Regions from separate parts of the Bradyrhizobium sp. USDA 4501 genome, predicted to be linked through region 3. Evidence: predicted binding sites of a transcription regulator. Region 3 holds the regulator's gene; each other region holds the start of a gene.
The links. Region 3 encodes LexA, which represses DNA repair genes until DNA is damaged. Its sites were predicted from a motif close to TGTTCNNNNTGTGTTCNG; they were not measured.
Positions count from the first base shown of each region.

Region 1: ACVWZM_RS21445 (ATP-dependent Clp protease adaptor ClpS) is a predicted target of LexA. The motif match lies at 2,312-2,329, and genes of this name have one in related genera.
Region 2: uvrA (excinuclease ABC subunit UvrA) is a predicted target of LexA. The motif match lies at 1,103-1,120, and genes of this name have one in related genera.

Region 1 is NZ_JBSSEX010000001.1:4,682,239-4,687,925, reverse strand. It holds gene ACVWZM_RS21450 (mechanosensitive ion channel family protein) at 1-2,047, opposite strand, end outside; gene ACVWZM_RS21445 (ATP-dependent Clp protease adaptor ClpS) at 2,358-4,088, shown strand; gene ACVWZM_RS21440 (tetratricopeptide repeat protein) at 4,096-5,687, opposite strand, start outside.
Region 2 is NZ_JBSSEX010000001.1:8,887,460-8,893,146, forward strand. It holds gene ACVWZM_RS41520 (outer membrane protein) at 179-838, shown strand; gene uvrA (excinuclease ABC subunit UvrA) at 1,207-4,194, shown strand; gene ACVWZM_RS41530 (RNA 2'-phosphotransferase) at 4,521-5,057, opposite strand; gene ACVWZM_RS41535 (VOC family protein) at 5,225-5,524, opposite strand.
Region 3 is NZ_JBSSEX010000001.1:8,559,582-8,565,268, forward strand. It holds partial or broken gene ACVWZM_RS39900 (ComEC/Rec2 family competence protein) at 1-1,166, shown strand, start outside; gene ACVWZM_RS39905 (hypothetical protein) at 1,163-1,390, opposite strand; gene ACVWZM_RS39910 (hypothetical protein) at 1,536-1,964, opposite strand; gene lexA (transcriptional repressor LexA) at 2,221-2,925, opposite strand; gene ACVWZM_RS39920 (molybdopterin molybdotransferase MoeA) at 3,169-4,380, opposite strand; gene ACVWZM_RS39925 (HAD family hydrolase) at 4,407-5,033, opposite strand; gene ACVWZM_RS39930 (hypothetical protein) at 5,467-5,625, opposite strand.

The DNA.
Region 1 (5,687 bases), 3.9 Mb from region 3:
CCTCGCCGGCGCGGTCGGTGTCCTCCTTGTAGGACACGTTGACGCTGACCGCGGCATTGCCGGCGCCGCGGCTGGAATTGGTGATCGTCGTCACCGCGCTGAACGGCACGACGTGCACCGAACCGTCGCCGGCGCGCAGCCGCATGGTGCGGATCGAGACGTTCTCGACCACGCCCGAGAGGCCCGACACCGTGACGTTGTCGCCGACCTGCACGGTGTTCTCGATCAAGAGGAACAGCCCGGTAATGAGGTCCTGCACCAGCTTCTGCGAGCCGAAGCCGATCGCGATGCCGACGATGCCGGCGCCGGCGAGCAGCGGCGCGACATTGACGCCGATCTCGCTGAGCGCCGTGAGGCCGACCACCGCGACGATCATGCAGAACAGCGCGGTGCGCAGCATCGGCTGGAAGGTGCGCAGGCGCGCGGCGCGGGCGTAATGCCCGTCGCGCGACAGGGTGTCGATCTGCCGGTCCATCAGCGCATTGGCGACTTCCCAGATCACGGCCGCGGCCAGCGCGGCAATGCCGATCGTCACCAGCGCCGAGATCAGGCGGCTTCCGATCTGGCCGCCATAGAACCAGACGATGGCATCGACGCCCCAGACCTCGAGCAGCGCGACGAAGCCAATGAAGGCGATCACTGCCGTGACCACCTTGCGCAGCAGCGGCAGATAGCGGTTGGCGCGGGTCTCGAGCCCCGGGAAGCGCTGGATCAGCTCCGGGCTGATGCGAAAGCCGCGATCGATCAGGCTCAGCACCACCATGGTGACGAGGCGGGTGACCAGCAGCACCGCGACGGTGCCGACGAAATACTGCAGCAGCAGCGAGTAGCCGTTGCGGATGTTGAGCGCCCACACTGCCCACAGCGCGAGGTCGAGCGCGATCGCCAGCACATGCCAGAGCGCCGCGAGCCGGTTGCGCGTCCGCGCCGCAAGCCCGGTGCGATCGGCCGGCGCGCGGATGGCGTCGGCGACCTGGCGGCGGCACTGCAGGATGATGACGACGACGAACAGATGCACGACCAGCATCACGAGCCGGATCAGCGCGGCGTAGCCGGCGCGATGCAGCCCGAGCAGCAGCGCGACATTGGCAAAGGCGATGCCCGAGACGCCGACGGCGACGATGCGCCGGGCCCAGATCTCGATATAGGCCGCGGTCTCGGCACGGACGCGGAACAGGCCGAACGGCCCCGCCAGCGCGCGCACCGCGCAAATCAAGACGCGCGAGAACACATAGGCGTTGACGACGGCCAGGATCACGAGCCGCGTGGTCGATTGATCGCCGATCTCGGTGCCGAGCAGCGCGGTGGCGATGCCGCCGAACACGACGACCGGCAGCAATTCGAGCAAAAGGCGCCCAAGCACGAAGGGCAGCCGGACCAGCGACTGCCAGGCCCGCGCCAGGCTGAGCCGGCGCCGCTGCAACTCGGGCGCCGGCGTGACGTCGGCAACCGACGACGGCGGATCGACGCTGGCGAGCGTCTGCACCGGCATGCGCGCGGTCTGCGGCAGCCGCGCTTCCAGGAACGCGACCGGCCGCTTGATCAGGCGGAACACCACCCATTCGGCGGCCAGCGCGCAGCCGAACACCAGCGCCAGCTTCCAGGCGATATCGATCAAGAGGCCATAGGCGACCGGATCGTTGGCGGTACGCACGAACCAGTAGTAGAACGCCGGGAAATGCGTCAGCGTGCGCGCGACGTCGGCGACCTCGCGCGACATCTCGCCGACCTGCTCGGACACCATCAGCAACAGCTGTGCGCCGAGGCTGTCGGCGGTGAGCGGGATCGGCGAATGCTGCTCCGGCGCCGGCTCCGGCTGGGCCGCCGCCTGCGGCGAGGCATTGGCGATGGCGCGCAGCGTGTTGATGATCTCGCCGCGCTTCTTGTCGTCCTGCAGCGTGTCGAGCGCACGTTTCGCCTGCTCGGGCGTCAGCGCGTCGCCGGTAGCGGGTTGCGGCGGCGCCGGCTTGGCGGCCGGCTGCGCCAGCGCGGGAGAGACGAACAAGGTGAAGACGAGAAGCAGCGCAATGCGAAGTTTGTGCGACACGAGGGCCTCATAAAATAACTGCGCGACCGCAAACCCTTGGGAGGAATCTGCTCTCGCGCTCGCGCCATGTCGGATACTCCTTTTCGCCCCGATGGTGTGTCGGAAGTTTGCCGCTGTGACGGCCATCTCTTGGCATTTGCCGCAACACAATCGTCACAGGCGTTGAGCCGCGTTTACACTTCCAGTGCGCGTTCCCGGCCGGCTCACTACACGTCAGGGGTGAGACCGCAGAATCTTTCGCTTGACGCGCAGGAGCCGCCGTGATGTTCTTACTTTGTTCTTTTGTTCCCAATTGCGTTTCGGGGGTTTCATGCACGACGTTTTTGCCGAGAACGGTCCGGTCAGGCTCTTCATCCATGATGACGACGAGACACCGATAGAATTCATGCGCAACCTGCTGCGCACGGTATTCGGCAAGTCCCGGAAAGAGGCTGTTGCCGTCACCGCGCGAATCGAGGCCCAGAACGGATTCGCATGCGGCCCCTATCCCGCGACGGTGGCCAAGGCACTGCTGGAGTCCGCCCAACAGCTGATCCGCAACAACGGGCATCCATTGCTGATCACCGCATCGGCCGCCGACGCGGCCCGGCCGTGCGATCTCTGTGGCGCGCTGGAGCCCGTCACCGACGTGTTTCTCATCCGCCGGACAGTCTGCCTGTGCGGCAACTGCCTGATCGCCGCGCGGGCAAGCTCGGAAAATCTACCGAGCGAGGAGTTCAGATATGCCTTCATGGCGCTCGATTGGCATTTTGCCGGGACGCCGCGCAATCAGATCATGACCCGGTCGCGACAATTTCCCGGTCACATGCGAGCGGACGTTCAGATCGCGATCGACAGGTTGTTCGATGTGCCGATCCATTTCTTCGGCATTCATGAGCAACACCGCTATGAGACCCTCGCGATTGCCTCGCTGATGGAGAACAGCCGCAACGCGCCGCCGATCGCGCCGCCGCAGTATCACGACGTCGACGTTGGCGAGCCTGAGTCGGTGAAATGCCTGACCAATGGCTTGTGGCTATGCCAAACCGGAGAGCTGCGCTACGCGGTGCTGCTCAGCTACCATCGTGATTATCAGACCGAGCCGGGCTTGCGGATCGAGCTCGCGGTGCCCGCAGGCGTCGCCGGAAACGCCTTGGTGCAGCGGACCTTTGCCGAGCTGGAAGCGGCCGTGTACGCGGCACGATCCTATCGCGGCAAGATCCTGTCGCTCGAGGATGCCGCCGACTATCGCGGCCGCGCCCGCGGCGTGACCGTGCATCGCCTGCCGACGGTCGCGCGCGATGACGTGATCCTGCCGGACCGGACGCTGCGGCTGCTCGACCGCAACGTGCTCGACTTCGTCGAAAGCCGCGATCTGTTGCGCAAGCTCGGGCAGTCGACCCGCAAGGGCATCCTGCTCTACGGCCCGCCCGGCACCGGCAAGACCCACACCATTCGCTATCTCGCCACCAACCTGCCGGATCACACCACGCTGATCATCACCGCCGAGCAGGTCGGCCTGCTCGGCGCCTATATGAGCCTCGCGCGGCTGCTGCAGCCGACCATGGTCGTGATCGAGGATGTCGACCTGATCGCGCGCGACCGCGAGGACATGGGCGGACCGTGCGAGGAATCGCTGCTCAACAAGCTGCTCAACGAGATGGACGGCCTGAAGGAGGACTGCGACATCCTGTTCGTGCTGACCACCAACCGGCCCGAGGAGCTGGAAGGCGCGCTGGCCGGCCGGCCCGGCCGCATCGACCAGGCCATCGAGGTGCCGGTGCCCGACGAGACCGGGCGCGGCAAGCTGATCCGACTGTACGGCAAGGGCCTGCCGCTCGAACCGCCCGTGGTTGACGCAGCGGTGCAGCGCACCGCCGGGGTCAGCGCCGCATTCATCAAGGAGCTGATGCGCCGCATCGCTCAGGCCAGCATCGCCCGCGGGGGAGGCCAGGATGTCACTGCTGACGACATCGACGCAGCGCTGAACGAGATGCTGTTCGACGGCGGCCGGCTCAACGTGAAGCTGCTCGGCGGCGCGCAGGGGATGAGTGCGGGGTGATGGCCGGTCAACGCGCTAAACGTGCCGGCAACAGCAACTCGCGCTCTCCGCCGGCGAGCCGCGCGAGTTCGTCCGACACGCGCGCCAGCGCGCGATCCCAGGCCTGCGGTCTGTCCTGGCGGAACAGCCGCATGGTCGGATACCAGGGCGTGTCGGCGCGATCGCGCAGCCAGCGCCAGTCGAGCGCATAGGGACACAGCATCCAGACCGGGCGGCCGAGCGCGCCGGCGAGATGCGCCACCGAGGTGTCGACGGCGATGACGAGATCGAGCGCGCAGACGGCCGCCGCGGTGTCGGCGAAATCGCCGAGCGTCGGCGCGAGGTCGACGATACCTGCGCCAAGGGCTCGCAGCACCGGAGCATCGTCCGGCCGCGGCTCCTTCTGCAGGCTGTAGAGCTGCACACCCGATGTGACCAGCCGCCGCAGCACGGCGTCCGCCGGCAGCGAGCGCTGGCGGTCACCCTTGTGCCTGGGATTGCCGGCCCAGACCACGCCGACCTTCAGCGCGGTCACGCCGGCGAGCGCATCGCGCCAGCGCGCGAGCTTGCCGGCATCCGCCCGCAGATAGGATATCGCTGCGGGAATGGTCTCGACGGTGGTGCGGAAGATCCGCGGCAGGCTCAGCAGCGGCAGTTGCAGATCGAACGGCGGCAGCGGCTCGCCGCGCGCGAACACCGCGACATCGGGCAGCATCGGCCGCAGCAGCGCGACCAGCCCCGGCTGCACCTGCAGAATGATCCGACCGCCCCTGCCCTCCAGCATCGGCACATAGCGGACGAAATTGATGGCGTCGCCGAGTCCATATTCGGCAAACAGCAGCAGCGTGCGTCCAGCGAGCGGCTCGCCCTGCCATTCCGGCTCGTCGAACACGGGATCGCCGTCGCTGAGCATCCTGGTCTTGCGGCGCCACTGATACTCCTCAAAGCCCTCCTCGAACTCGCCGTTCATCAGGAGGAAATGCGCGTGATTGTAGTGCGCGAGCGGCTGCTCGGGATCGAGTGCAATCGCCCGGCGCGAGGCCATCAGCGCCGCATCGATCTCGCCGGCATTGCGCAGCGCGACCGCGAGGTTGGCGTGACCCTTGGCATAGAGCGGCTCGAGCTCGATGGCGCGCCGATGCGCGGCGACCGCGGCCTCGACCAGGTTCTGCGCCTCGAAGATGATCCCGAGATTGGTGTGCGCGGCGGCGTAGTCCGGCTTCAGCGCCAGCGCGAGCTCGGCGCAGGCGATGGCGTCGTCGAGCTGTCCGAGCTCGAACAGGCAGGCGCCGAGATTGTTGAGGATGACGTGATCGGACGGGTCGCGGGCCGAGACCTGGCGATAGATGCGGACGGCCTCCGCGCGCTCGCCCGCTTCGTGCAGCACCATCGCCAGCAGGCGCTGCGGCGCGATGTTGTCGGGATCGAGTGCAATCGCGCGGCGGTAGTGCAGGATTGCGTCCTCCAGCAAGCCCTGGCGATAGAGCGCCGCGCCAAGGCCGCAATGCAGTCCGGCATTGTCGGGATCCGTGGCAAGTCCGCGGCGATAGGCCGTGGCGGCCGCTTCGTGCCTTTTCTGATCGCTCAGCACATTGCCGAGGTTGAGCCAAACGCCGCGGT
Region 2 (5,687 bases), 330 kb from region 3:
TTTTCGTTGCGTGTGCACGCGCACCTCACCGGGGCCGTTTTCGGTGCGTTGTGGTTTCGCGGATACACACGTTCCGGCATTTCTCTGTAGAAGCACCAGCACGTCACGCGACACTGCTGTGACGCTCTCTTCAAGATATCTGAAGGGACAACAAGAAAATGGGACTGGGACTTTGAAAATGAGGACTGTTTTGCTGGCCTCGGCCGGCATGTTTGCACTGAGCGCTTTTGCACCGGCAATGGCCGCCGACATGGCGGCACGCGCGCCTTACGTGAAGGCTCCGCCGCCGGCCGCGATCTACAACTGGACCGGCTTCTACGTCGGTGGCTTCGGCGGCTACGCCAGCGAGAACTCCGGCACCCCGAGCATGGAAGGCGGCTTCGGCGGCGGCACCATCGGCTACAACTGGCAAGCCGGCAACATCGTGTACGGCCTCGAGGTCGACGCCGCAGGCGCTGACATCGACGCATCGGTCTCCGCGCTCGGCGTCACCGCCCGCAGCAAGATCGACTCGCTCGGCACCGTGCGCGGCCGCCTCGGCTTCGCCGTCGACAAGGTGCTGTTCTATGGCACCGGCGGTTACGCCTGGGCCAACAACGAAGTCAGCGTCACCGCGCTCGGCGTGACCGCCTCGCAGAGCAACTTTCACTCCGGCTGGACCGTCGGCGCCGGCGTCGAGGCGTTCATCGCGCCGCAGTGGTCGATCAAGGGCGAATACCTGTATCGCAGCCTCGACAGCGAGAACTATTTCGGCGTGCCGTCCGGTACGCTCGAGCTGCACAGCGCCCAGTTCGGCGTCAACTATCACTTCGGCGGCCCGATCGTCGCCAAGTACTAAGCCTGAGCGAATTGCCTGACCGCCATCGGCGGTCAGATCGCACTGAAAGGCCGGCCTAGCGCCGGCCTTTTTGCGTAAGCGCGTTTTCGAGCGAAGTGAATTGCGGTTCGCGTCAAGAAAACGCGTCACAGCAGGAATCCAGAGCTCCCGTTCCGATCCCATCGAAGCGGGAAAAGGCTCTAGCGGAACCGGCGCTGCTGACGGCTGCTGCCATCAGGCAAACTATCCGTTGATGGACGCGACTCAGCACTGGAAATTGTCCACCGTTCTTCCTACGTTCCAGTCTTCACACCCCATCGGCGCAAGGTCCCGGCATCACCGGCGATGCGCGCCCAAAAGGCGCCAAGCATGCGCCCGGAACTGTCGCTATGGATGAAGTGCTCAAGGCGAAGCGCCAACAGAACGCCGGCTCCTCATCGCGCGCCATCACGATCCGTGGCGCGCGCGAACACAATCTGAAGAACATCGACGTCGAGATTCCCCGCGACAAGCTCGTGGTGTTCACCGGCCTGTCCGGCTCCGGCAAATCGTCGCTCGCGTTCGACACCATCTATGCCGAGGGCCAGCGCCGCTACGTCGAATCGCTGTCGGCCTATGCGCGCCAGTTCCTCGAGATGATGCAGAAGCCGGATGTCGACCAGATCGACGGCCTGTCGCCGGCGATCTCGATCGAGCAGAAGACCACGTCGAAGAACCCGCGCTCCACCGTCGGCACCGTCACCGAGATCTACGACTACATGCGCCTGCTCTGGGCGCGCGTCGGCGTGCCCTATTCGCCGGCCACCGGCCTGCCGATCGAGAGCCAGATCGTCTCGCAGATGGTCGATCGCGTGCTAGCGCTGCCGGAAGGCACCCGCCTCTATCTGCTGGCGCCGGTCGTGCGCGGTCGCAAGGGCGAGTACAAGAAGGAGCTCGCCGAGTACCTCAAGAAGGGCTTTCAGCGCGTCAAGATCGACGGCACCTTTTACGAACTGTCCGAGGCGCCGGCGCTCGACAAGAAATTCCCGCACGACATCGACGTCGTGGTCGACCGCATCGTGGTGCGTCCCGACCTCGCCCAGCGCCTCGCGGAAAGCTTTGAGACCGCGCTGAAGCTCGCCGAGGGCCTCGCCGTGATTGAATATGCCGACGCGCCGGCGGCGGCCGCCCAGGACGACAAGAAAGAGGACAAGAAGAAAACCGCCAAAATCCACGACAAGAGCGGGCCCGAGCGCATCCTGTTCTCGGAGAAGTTCGCCTGCCCGGTCTCCGGGTTCACGATCCCCGAGATCGAGCCGCGCCTGTTCTCGTTCAACAACCCCTATGGCGCCTGTCCGGCCTGCGGCGGCCTCGGCGTCGAGCAGCATATCGACGCGGACCTGGTCATCCCCGACAAGGAGCTGACCTTGCGCAAGGGCGCGATCGCGCCCTGGGCGAAATCATCCTCGCCCTACTACATCCAGACCCTGACCGCGCTCGGCAAGCACTACAAGTTCACGCTCGACACCAAGTGGAAGGACCTCACCAAGAAGGTCCAGAACGCGCTGCTGCACGGCTCCGGCGACGACGAGATCAAGTTCTCCTATGAGGACGGCGTCCGCTCCTACGACACCAAGAAGCCGTTCGAGGGCGTCATCACCAACATCAACCGCCGCTACCGCGAGACCGAGAGCGAGTGGGCGCGCGAGGAACTCGGCAAGTATTTCTCCGACGTGCCCTGCGAAGGCTGCAACGGCCACCGCCTGAAGCCGGAGGCGCTGTGCGTCAAGATCGGCGGCAAGCACATCGGCGAGATCTCCGAGCTCTCGGTCAAGCGCGCCGGCGAATGGTTCGAGACGGTGCCGGAGGCGCTGAACGCGCAGCAGAACGAGATCGCAACGCGCATCCTGAAAGAGATCCGCGAGCGCCTGACCTTCCTGCTTGACGTCGGCCTGAACTACCTGACGCTGTCGCGCTCCTCCGGCACGCTGTCGGGCGGCGAGAGCCAGCGCATCCGCCTCGCCTCGCAGATCGGCTCGGGCCTCACCGGCGTGCTCTACGTGCTGGACGAGCCGTCGATCGGCCTGCACCAGCGCGACAATGCCCGCCTGCTCGACACCCTGAAGCGGCTGCGCGACCTCGGTAACACCGTGGTCGTGGTCGAGCATGACGAGGACGCCATCCGCCTCGCCGATTATGTGCTCGATATCGGGCCCGGCGCCGGCATGCATGGCGGCCACATCGTCGCTGAGGGCACGCCCGACCAGATCATGCGCAACCCGAAATCGCTGACCGGCAAGTATCTCACCGGCGAGTTGTCGGTGCCTGTGCCCGACCGGCGGCCGCCGAACCACCGGCGCACCATCAAGGTCGTCAACGCCCGCGGCAACAACCTCAAGAACGTCTCGGCCGAAATCCCGCTCGGCCTGTTCACCTGCGTGACCGGCGTCTCCGGCGGCGGCAAGTCGACGCTGTTGATCGACACGCTGTACCGCGCCATCGCCCGCAAGCTGAACAACGCCAGCGAGGGCGCGGCGCCGCACGACCGCATCGAGGGCCTCGAGCACATCGACAAGATCATCGACATCGACCAGTCGCCGATCGGCCGCACGCCGCGTTCCAACCCCGCGACCTATACCGGTGCCTTCACGCCGATCCGCGAATGGTTCGCCGGCCTGCCGGAGGCGAAGGCGCGCGGCTACGAGCCCGGGCGCTTCTCCTTCAACGTCAAGGGCGGCCGCTGCGAGGCCTGCCAGGGCGACGGCGTCATCAAGATCGAGATGCACTTCCTGCCCGACGTCTACGTCACCTGCGACACCTGCAAGGGCAAGCGCTATAACCGCGAGACCTTGGAGGTGCTGTTCAAGGGCAAGAGCATCGCCGACGTGCTCGACATGACGGTCGAGGAGGCCGCCGAGTTCTTCAAGGCGGTGCCGCGCGTGCGCGAGACGTTCCAGACCTTGCACCGCGTCGGCCTCGACTACATCCATGTCGGCCAGCAGGCGACGACGCTGTCGGGCGGCGAAGCCCAGCGCGTCAAGCTGGCGAAGGAATTGTCAAAGCGCGCCACCGGCCGCACGCTCTACATCCTGGACGAGCCGACCACCGGCCTGCACTTCCACGACGTAGCAAAACTGCTCGAGGTGCTGCACGAGCTGGTCGCCCAGGGCAACACGGTTGTCGTGATCGAGCACAATCTCGAAGTCATCAAGACCGCCGACTGGGTCATCGACCTCGGCCCCGAAGGCGGTGACGGCGGCGGCGAGATCGTCGCCTGGGGCCCGCCCGAGGACATCGTCAAGGCCCCGCGCAGCTACACCGGCAAGTTCCTGGCTCCGGTGCTGAAGAAGGCGAACAGCAAGCCGAGGAAGAGCTCAGCGAGCGAGGCCGCGGAGTAGCTAACGTGCCTTTGTACAGCTACGTCGTCGGCTACCGCGGTTCGACGTATCGGTGCAGAGCAGCTCCAGCAACTTCAAAGGCTTTGCACCACAAGCGCTTGCGCAGATTCCGGATGGCGCACTTCCAGGACTGACCCCAGCCTTGCGCAAGGATTTGGCCAAGGCCTGGGGCGAATGGGAGCAGATTCCCGAATTGTCGCGCGTATGGCGGACAAGGTTTAGAGTCGGCGACCACGAGATGATTGGTGTACGCCGTCGAAACCAAACCCTAGTAAGAGCAGGACGGAATATCGAGCGCAATCCGCTCGATATTGGTCGCTGGCACGTTACGCAAAAAACTCCGGCGGCACGTGGTCGGTCAGCCATACGCCGTTGTCCGCACGATAGAACTTGAATCCCTTCCCGTGCATGCCGCCCGCATCGACCTTGAAGATCTGCGGCTTGCCGTGGCGCTGACCGACGCGCAGCGCCGTGGCTTCGTCAAACGATAGGTGCACCTGCTGACGTCCCTGCGGTTTCAGGCCCTCTGACAGAATCGCCTCGACAAACCGTGTCGCGGTGCCGTGATAGAGCAAGGACGGCGGCTCCTGCGGCGCCAAGCCGAGCTCCACGGTGACCGAATGTCCTTGTGCAGCGCGGATACTGAGGCCATCGGGCGAAATCGAAAACCGCTTCTTGTCGCTGTCCGCCACGACATCAAGCAGGTCCGCCCGGCCGAACTTCGTCCCCGCGGCATTGGCTTTCGCGATCAGCTCGTCGATGTTGGCCCAGCCTCCGGAGCTAAGCGTCAAGCCAATTTCGCCGGGCTTGTGCCGCAGCACGAAGCTCAAGAACTTGCTGAGTTGGATTGGACCGACCGGCATTGCTGGATTTCCCGTCCCGCCGGTTTATACCGAGCGCCGATCCTGACGAGCAAGTGCCCCCAGAGCGTATTGCGGATCAGCGAAGCATAATCCGCTGCTCTTGCGACGAGCGCGGGCGGGTTGCGCCGGAGCCTGTCATCGGGCCGCGACCCGCTCTACAGCCCCTCTCAATTCCCGCGATGGGTAGCGATCTGCCAGACGTTGGCCCAGGCATCCCGCACCATCGCGCGTCTGTCGCCATAGGGCGTATCCGCAGGCGGCTCGCTCGATTCAGCGCCTGCCGCGATCGCCCGCCGATAGGTCTCGTCCGCGTCTCGAACATAGACGTAGAGAAAGGCCGACGTCGCCTCGCGGACGCCTCCGCCGTCGCTGATCAGGATGATCGAGTCTCCGATCCGGATTTCCGTTGGCGCGCCGGAGCGGACTTCGCCCTGCGCATCGAAGACGTCTCGAAGAAATCTGGCCAAGCCAGTGAGGTCGCGGGTGACAATTCGCGGTATGACGGAAGGCCAGCCTGCGGGCTTGAATTGGGGCATGTGCCTGACTTAGTAGCCCGCATGAGCGGAGGGGTCTATCAGCCGAACAAGTTGACCGCTCCCGCATGTCGCTTCGCTCATGCGGGCTACGGTC
Region 3 (5,687 bases):
TCGCCGTGATCGTCGACCGCCGGGCCATCACCTTTCGCACGCTGGCGGTGGCAGCGCTGATCGTGCTCGCGATCGCGCCGGAGGCGCTGGTGCATTCCAGTTTCCAGATGTCGTTCGCCGCGACGCTCGGGCTGGTGGCGCTGGTGCAGATCGGGCTGCCGAACCTGCTGGCGTCGCCCGACCATTCGGCGACCCCGCGCGTCGCGCTGTGGGGCGGGCGCGAGCTCACGATGCTGATGCTGGCCTCGCTGGTGGCGGGGCTGGCGACGACGCCCTATGCCGCATTCCATTTCCACCGCGTGACGCCCTACGGGCTGCTCGCCAACCTCGCGGCGATGCCGGTGGTCTCGGCGGTCGTGATGCCGGCCGGCCTGCTGGGGCTCGTCGCCATGCCGTTCGGCTTCGACGGCGTGTTCTGGGCGATCATGGGTCTTGGCATCGACTGGATGATCCTGGTGACGCAATGGGGCGCCGCACTCCCGGGCGCGGTCGGCCGCATGGCGGCGTTCGGCATCGGGCCGCTGATCGCAGCGAGCGCCGGCATCATCCTGCTCGGGCTGCTGCGCACGCCGCTGCGCTGGTCAGGTGCGGTGCTGCTGCTGGTGGCCTCGGTCTGGGCGCTCAGGGTGCCGCAGCCGGACGTGCTGATCTCGGGCGACGGCCGCAATGTCGCGGTGCGTGGCGGTGATGGACGGCTGCATCTAATGCACAGCGCCAAGGATGCATTTTTGGTCAAGGAGTGGCTGGCGGCGGACGCCGACGCGCGCACCGCCACCGATGCGTCGCTCGGCGAGGGCGTCTCCTGCGATGCCAGCGGCTGCGTGACCCAGGGACCCGGCGGCGCCTTCGTCGCGCCGGCGACCCGGCCGGAGGCCCTAGTGGACGACTGCGAGCGCGCAGGCCTGATCGTGACGGCGCGGCCGGCGCCGCAGGGCTGCGCGGCATCGGTGATCGATGCCGAGCGGCTGCGCCGCCACGGCGCGCTGGTGCTGCGACGGAGCAGGGACGGCTACGTCGTCGATGCGGTCAAGCCCGGCGGGATCGACCGGCCGTGGTCGCCGGCGGTTCCCGGCGACGGCGAGAGCGAGACGACGCTACGCGCCCCCGCGCCGCGGCCTGCGGTGGATGCGACGCCGGCCGAGACCGATCTGCAGGGCGATGATTAGCCGTGGTCCGGCAAGGGCGCGCTCGGCAGCTCGAACAGGCCGAGATGGTATTCGTCGGAGTCGGGGCCGGCGTCGGGCTTCTTGACGAGAGTGAAGGAAGCCTCGGGAAATTGCTCCCAGACTTTCAGGTCGTCGGCCGTTACCGTCAGCCAACCGAACCGGAACATGTAGCGGCCCGGTTCCGTGACGCGTCCAGCCTTTTGCCATGTGACCTTATCGACCACCGCGCACGTCCTCCGTACCCGATGATGCGCCAAGGTGCCGGCCGACGCAAATCTCCTTCTGCGCCCCGGAAGCGGGAGTCCGGGGTCGCCCGAAATTGCTTAGGTCATCCGCCGCCGAACAGCTCATTCCACGGCGACGATGCGCTCAACCCAAAAACAGCGTTGCGAATGCGGAAGGCCGCCGCTCCACAACCTTCGGCTTCTGCTCGACCGGCGGATGCAGCGCCGGCAATTGCAGCACGCTGACGCGCTGTCCCTCGACCAGCTGGGTCACCAGCACATGGCTGCCGTCGGGGAATTCGACCGCATCATGATGCCGATCGGGCACGTCGGGCTCGACTTCGTTGAATACGCCGACGCGATAGTTCAGCGTCTTGGTCCAGATCCAGCGGCTGTCGTAGCGAACGTTCTCGGCGAAAGCGAGCTCGGTGCCCGGCAGCATGCAGACCGCGACAGTGGGGTCATTCTCCGAAGCAAAGCCGCGGGTCGACGTGCCGCGGAACGTCGTCGTGATCAGCGTCTCTCCGACAATGGCGGGGCGCGATGCCACGGCGTGCAGACTATAGTCACACATCGGATGGCTCCTCATTTCGAGGTAGCGACCCCTGCCTCTCCTTGAGGCATTAGGGCCTCTACCAGAGTGGACGATAGCGAACGAGCGTCTGCTCGTTTCTGGGCGATTGTACGACTGGTCCGAGATCGCTCCGATCACAAACACGCGACGCTGCGCGAGAGGTATCGGAGCGCATCGGGCAGGCCGTACGCTACACTATCATGCAAGGAACGATCCGACGTGTTGCTCGTTCCCGGCCGCCGCAAGTATTTGCAATTCAGTATTTGCGATAAAGGCCGATCAGCTTGCCCTGGATGCGGACCCGGTTCGGCGGCAGGATGCGCACTTCATAGGCGGTGTTGGCCGGCTCGAGCGCGATCGATGCGCCGCGGCGGCGGAAGCGCTTCAGGGTCGCTTCCTCCTCGTCGATCAGCGCCACCACGATGTCGCCGGTATTGGCGACGTCGTTGCGCTGGATCAGCGCCATGTCGCCGTCGAGGATGCCGGCATCGACCATCGAGTCGCCGCGTACCTCGAGCGCGTAGTGCTCGCCGGCGCCGAGCATGTCGGGCGGCACGCTGATGGTGTGGCTGCGGGTCTGCAGCGCCTCGATCGGCGTACCGGCGGCGATCCGGCCCATCACGGGGACCGCGACCGGACGGTTGCCGTCGTCCTCGGCAATCGGCGGCGTGCTGGCGCGCCGGCCGAGGGTGCCTTCGATGACGCTGGGCGTGAAGCCGCGGCGACCGTTGCCGCCGCCGGCCGAGAGTTCGGGCAGCTTGATGACCTCGATGGCGCGGGCGCGGTTCGGCAGACGGCGGATGAAGCCGCGCTCCTCCAGCGCAGTGATCAGGCGGTGGATACCGGACTTCGAGCGCAGGTCGAGCGCATCCTTCATCTCGTCGAAGGAGGGCGGTACGCCGGCCTCTTTCAGACGTTCATTGATGAAACGCAGTAGTTCGTACTGTTTGCGCGTGAGCATCTCGAGTATTCCCCCGGTTGATAGCGTCGTTCGATTCCGAGACTCTTCTGGTGGGGCCTGCAGGCCGGGCCTGACCTCAGGAGCATGTGCTCGATGCACCTGCTTCCATGCAGCTTCCCGAATGTAGACACCAGCACTCGAAACAAATCATGAACGGACACTATATGTTCGATATGTGTTCCGCAACCACTTAATTTCCGGTGAACGTGTCGGGCAACGCACAATCGGCGGGGCGCGAAAACCCTATTCGGGCAGTGTCAGGATCTCGCATTCGCTGCCTTCGACGGCCGCCGCCGCGAACGGCGGGCGCACGAGAAGTGCCCGTGCCGCAGCGAGATTCCCGAGCAACGACGAGTCCTGCTGCGTCACCGGCGTTGCGATCAACGTGCCGTCCTCGCGCGCTTCGAGCCGTGCACGCAGATAGTCCTCGCGCTGGTCGTTGGCGGCGAGGTCGCGGCCGAGCAGGGCGCTCGTGCGGCGATGATGAATCACTTTCCGGCCGCTCAGCGCCCGAATCAACGGCACCAGGAACAGGAAGGCGCAGACATAGGACGACACCGGATTGCCGGGCAGGCCGATCACCCTCATCGCGCCGAGCCGGCCATGCATCATCGGCTTGCCGGGCCGCATCGCAATCCGCCAGAACGTCATGTCGACGCCCTCGGCTTCCAGCGACCGCTTGACGAGATCGTGGTCGCCGACCGAGGCGCCGCCTGTCGTGATCAGGACATCGGCACCGGCCTCGCGCGCCCGGCGGATGCCCGCCGTGGTCGCCTCCACCGTGTCGGCGGCAACGCCGAGGTCGACGGTCTCGGCGCCCTCGGCGCGCGCCAGCGCCCGCAGCGCGTAGCCGTTGGAATAGACGATCTGGCCGGGGCCGGGCTGCGAGCCCGGCATCACCAGCTCGTCGCCGGTCGCCAGCACCGCGACCTTCGGGCGGCGGCGCACCGCAAGTCCCGGATAGTTCATGGCGGCCGCCAGCGACAGCGCGCGGTCGGACAGGCGGCTGCCGCCGACGAGCAGCACCTCGCCCTCACGGAAGTCGACCCCAGCCGGGCGGATGTGCCGCCCGACGCTGGCGGCCTCCGTGATCGTGATGTGGTCGCCGTCGACGGCGGTGTCCTCCTGGATGATCACCGCGTCGGCGCCATTGGGGATCACGCCGCCGGTGAAGATCCGCACCGCCTCGCCGGCGCCGACCGTCCGGTCGAACGGCCGGCCGGCGGCGACTTCGCCGATCACCTTGAGCCGGGCCTTTAGATCAGCCGCATCGGCGGCGCGCACCGCATAGCCGTCCATCGCCGACATCGGCTGCGGCGGCTGGGTGCGGAGCGCCGCGAGGTCGTGCGCAAGCGTGCGGTGGTAGGCGGCATCGAGCGCGACCATCTCCTCCGGCAGCGGTTCGGCGCCGGCGAGGACGGCGGACAGGGCATCGGCAACCGGCATCAGGGCCACGCTCAGAGTTCCTCAATTCCTAATCTTCAAATTCCAAGTGCGGTCAAAGCCCTTGCCACGTCATCCGTCGATGTCACGTGGATAGCATAAAGGCCGCGGGCCCGCGCACCTTCGATATTGGCGGCCAGGTCGTCGAAAAACAGGATCCGCGACGCCGGCACGCCGATGGCTTTTACCACATGATCATAGGCCTCGGCGTCGGGTTTGCGGAAGCCGATGCTCGAGGACAGGAAGACGTTGCGGAAATGGCTGAGCAGCTCGGCATGGGTGACCGAGAAATGCGCGACATGGGCCGGATTGGTGTTGGAGAAGGCGTAGAGCGGCATCCGCTTGGCGGCCGCCGCGAGCAGCGGGGCGATGCCCGGCATCTCGCCGGTGAAGATCGCGTTCCAGCCTTCGAGGAACTGGGCGTCCGTGATGTTGATGCCGAGCGTCCGGCGCAGATTCTCGAAGAAAGCCGCGTCGTCGATCCGGCCGATCTCATGATGCTTGAAACTGTCGTCGACGACAAAGCGCGTGGCGAGCTCGGCGGGCGCACACCCGGCATGCTGCGCCCAGTGCGCCATCACCTTGTCAAAGTTGATGTCGAGCACGACGCGGCCGATATCGAACAGCAGCACGTCGACGGAGTTGGGAGTGAATTGCGAGGTCATTGCATGAAACCGTGTACGAGAATTGCGGGCAGGCGGCAATGTCCTCGATTTCAGTGACCGGTGTGTGGATTGTACGTGGCGTTGCATTCATCGCGAGACTGTTCCCGCGCACACCACCGTCGTCCCGGCGAAGGCCGGGACCCACAACCACCGCATTTGATCAGGAACGGGATCGTGGCCCCAGCGTCGCACAACAATTGAGATTTGGGGTAATGGCTCCCGGCCTTCGCCGGGACGACGGCGGGTGTCGTCGCTTGTGCTTCAAACATCCGTATTCTCGCGACATGATCTGTCCGAGCCTTGCTCTTTTCACCCTATATTTTTGCTACGGGGCTTGGCTTGCCGCGTCGGCCAGTGGCACGCACGCACTAGCTTTCAGCGCACCAAGCGACTTGATGCTTGCCGGCGGCTTGACGCCCGCCGGGCGTAGCTCTCACAGCCTGGATAGCGCCAGGCCGAGGTAACCGATCAGCGCACCGGTGCTGAGAATGATGACGACGAGCGCCTGTTCCGAGCGTGCTTGCAAGGTTTTCCGGGTCACGGCGTTGGACGCTCCGTCTTCGAGATCATGCGGTCCAACGAACAGCATCAATTTCCGTTCCGGTCCTTCCCCCGGGAACCTTCACGACCTGCCGAGCTACGCGACGAATGCGG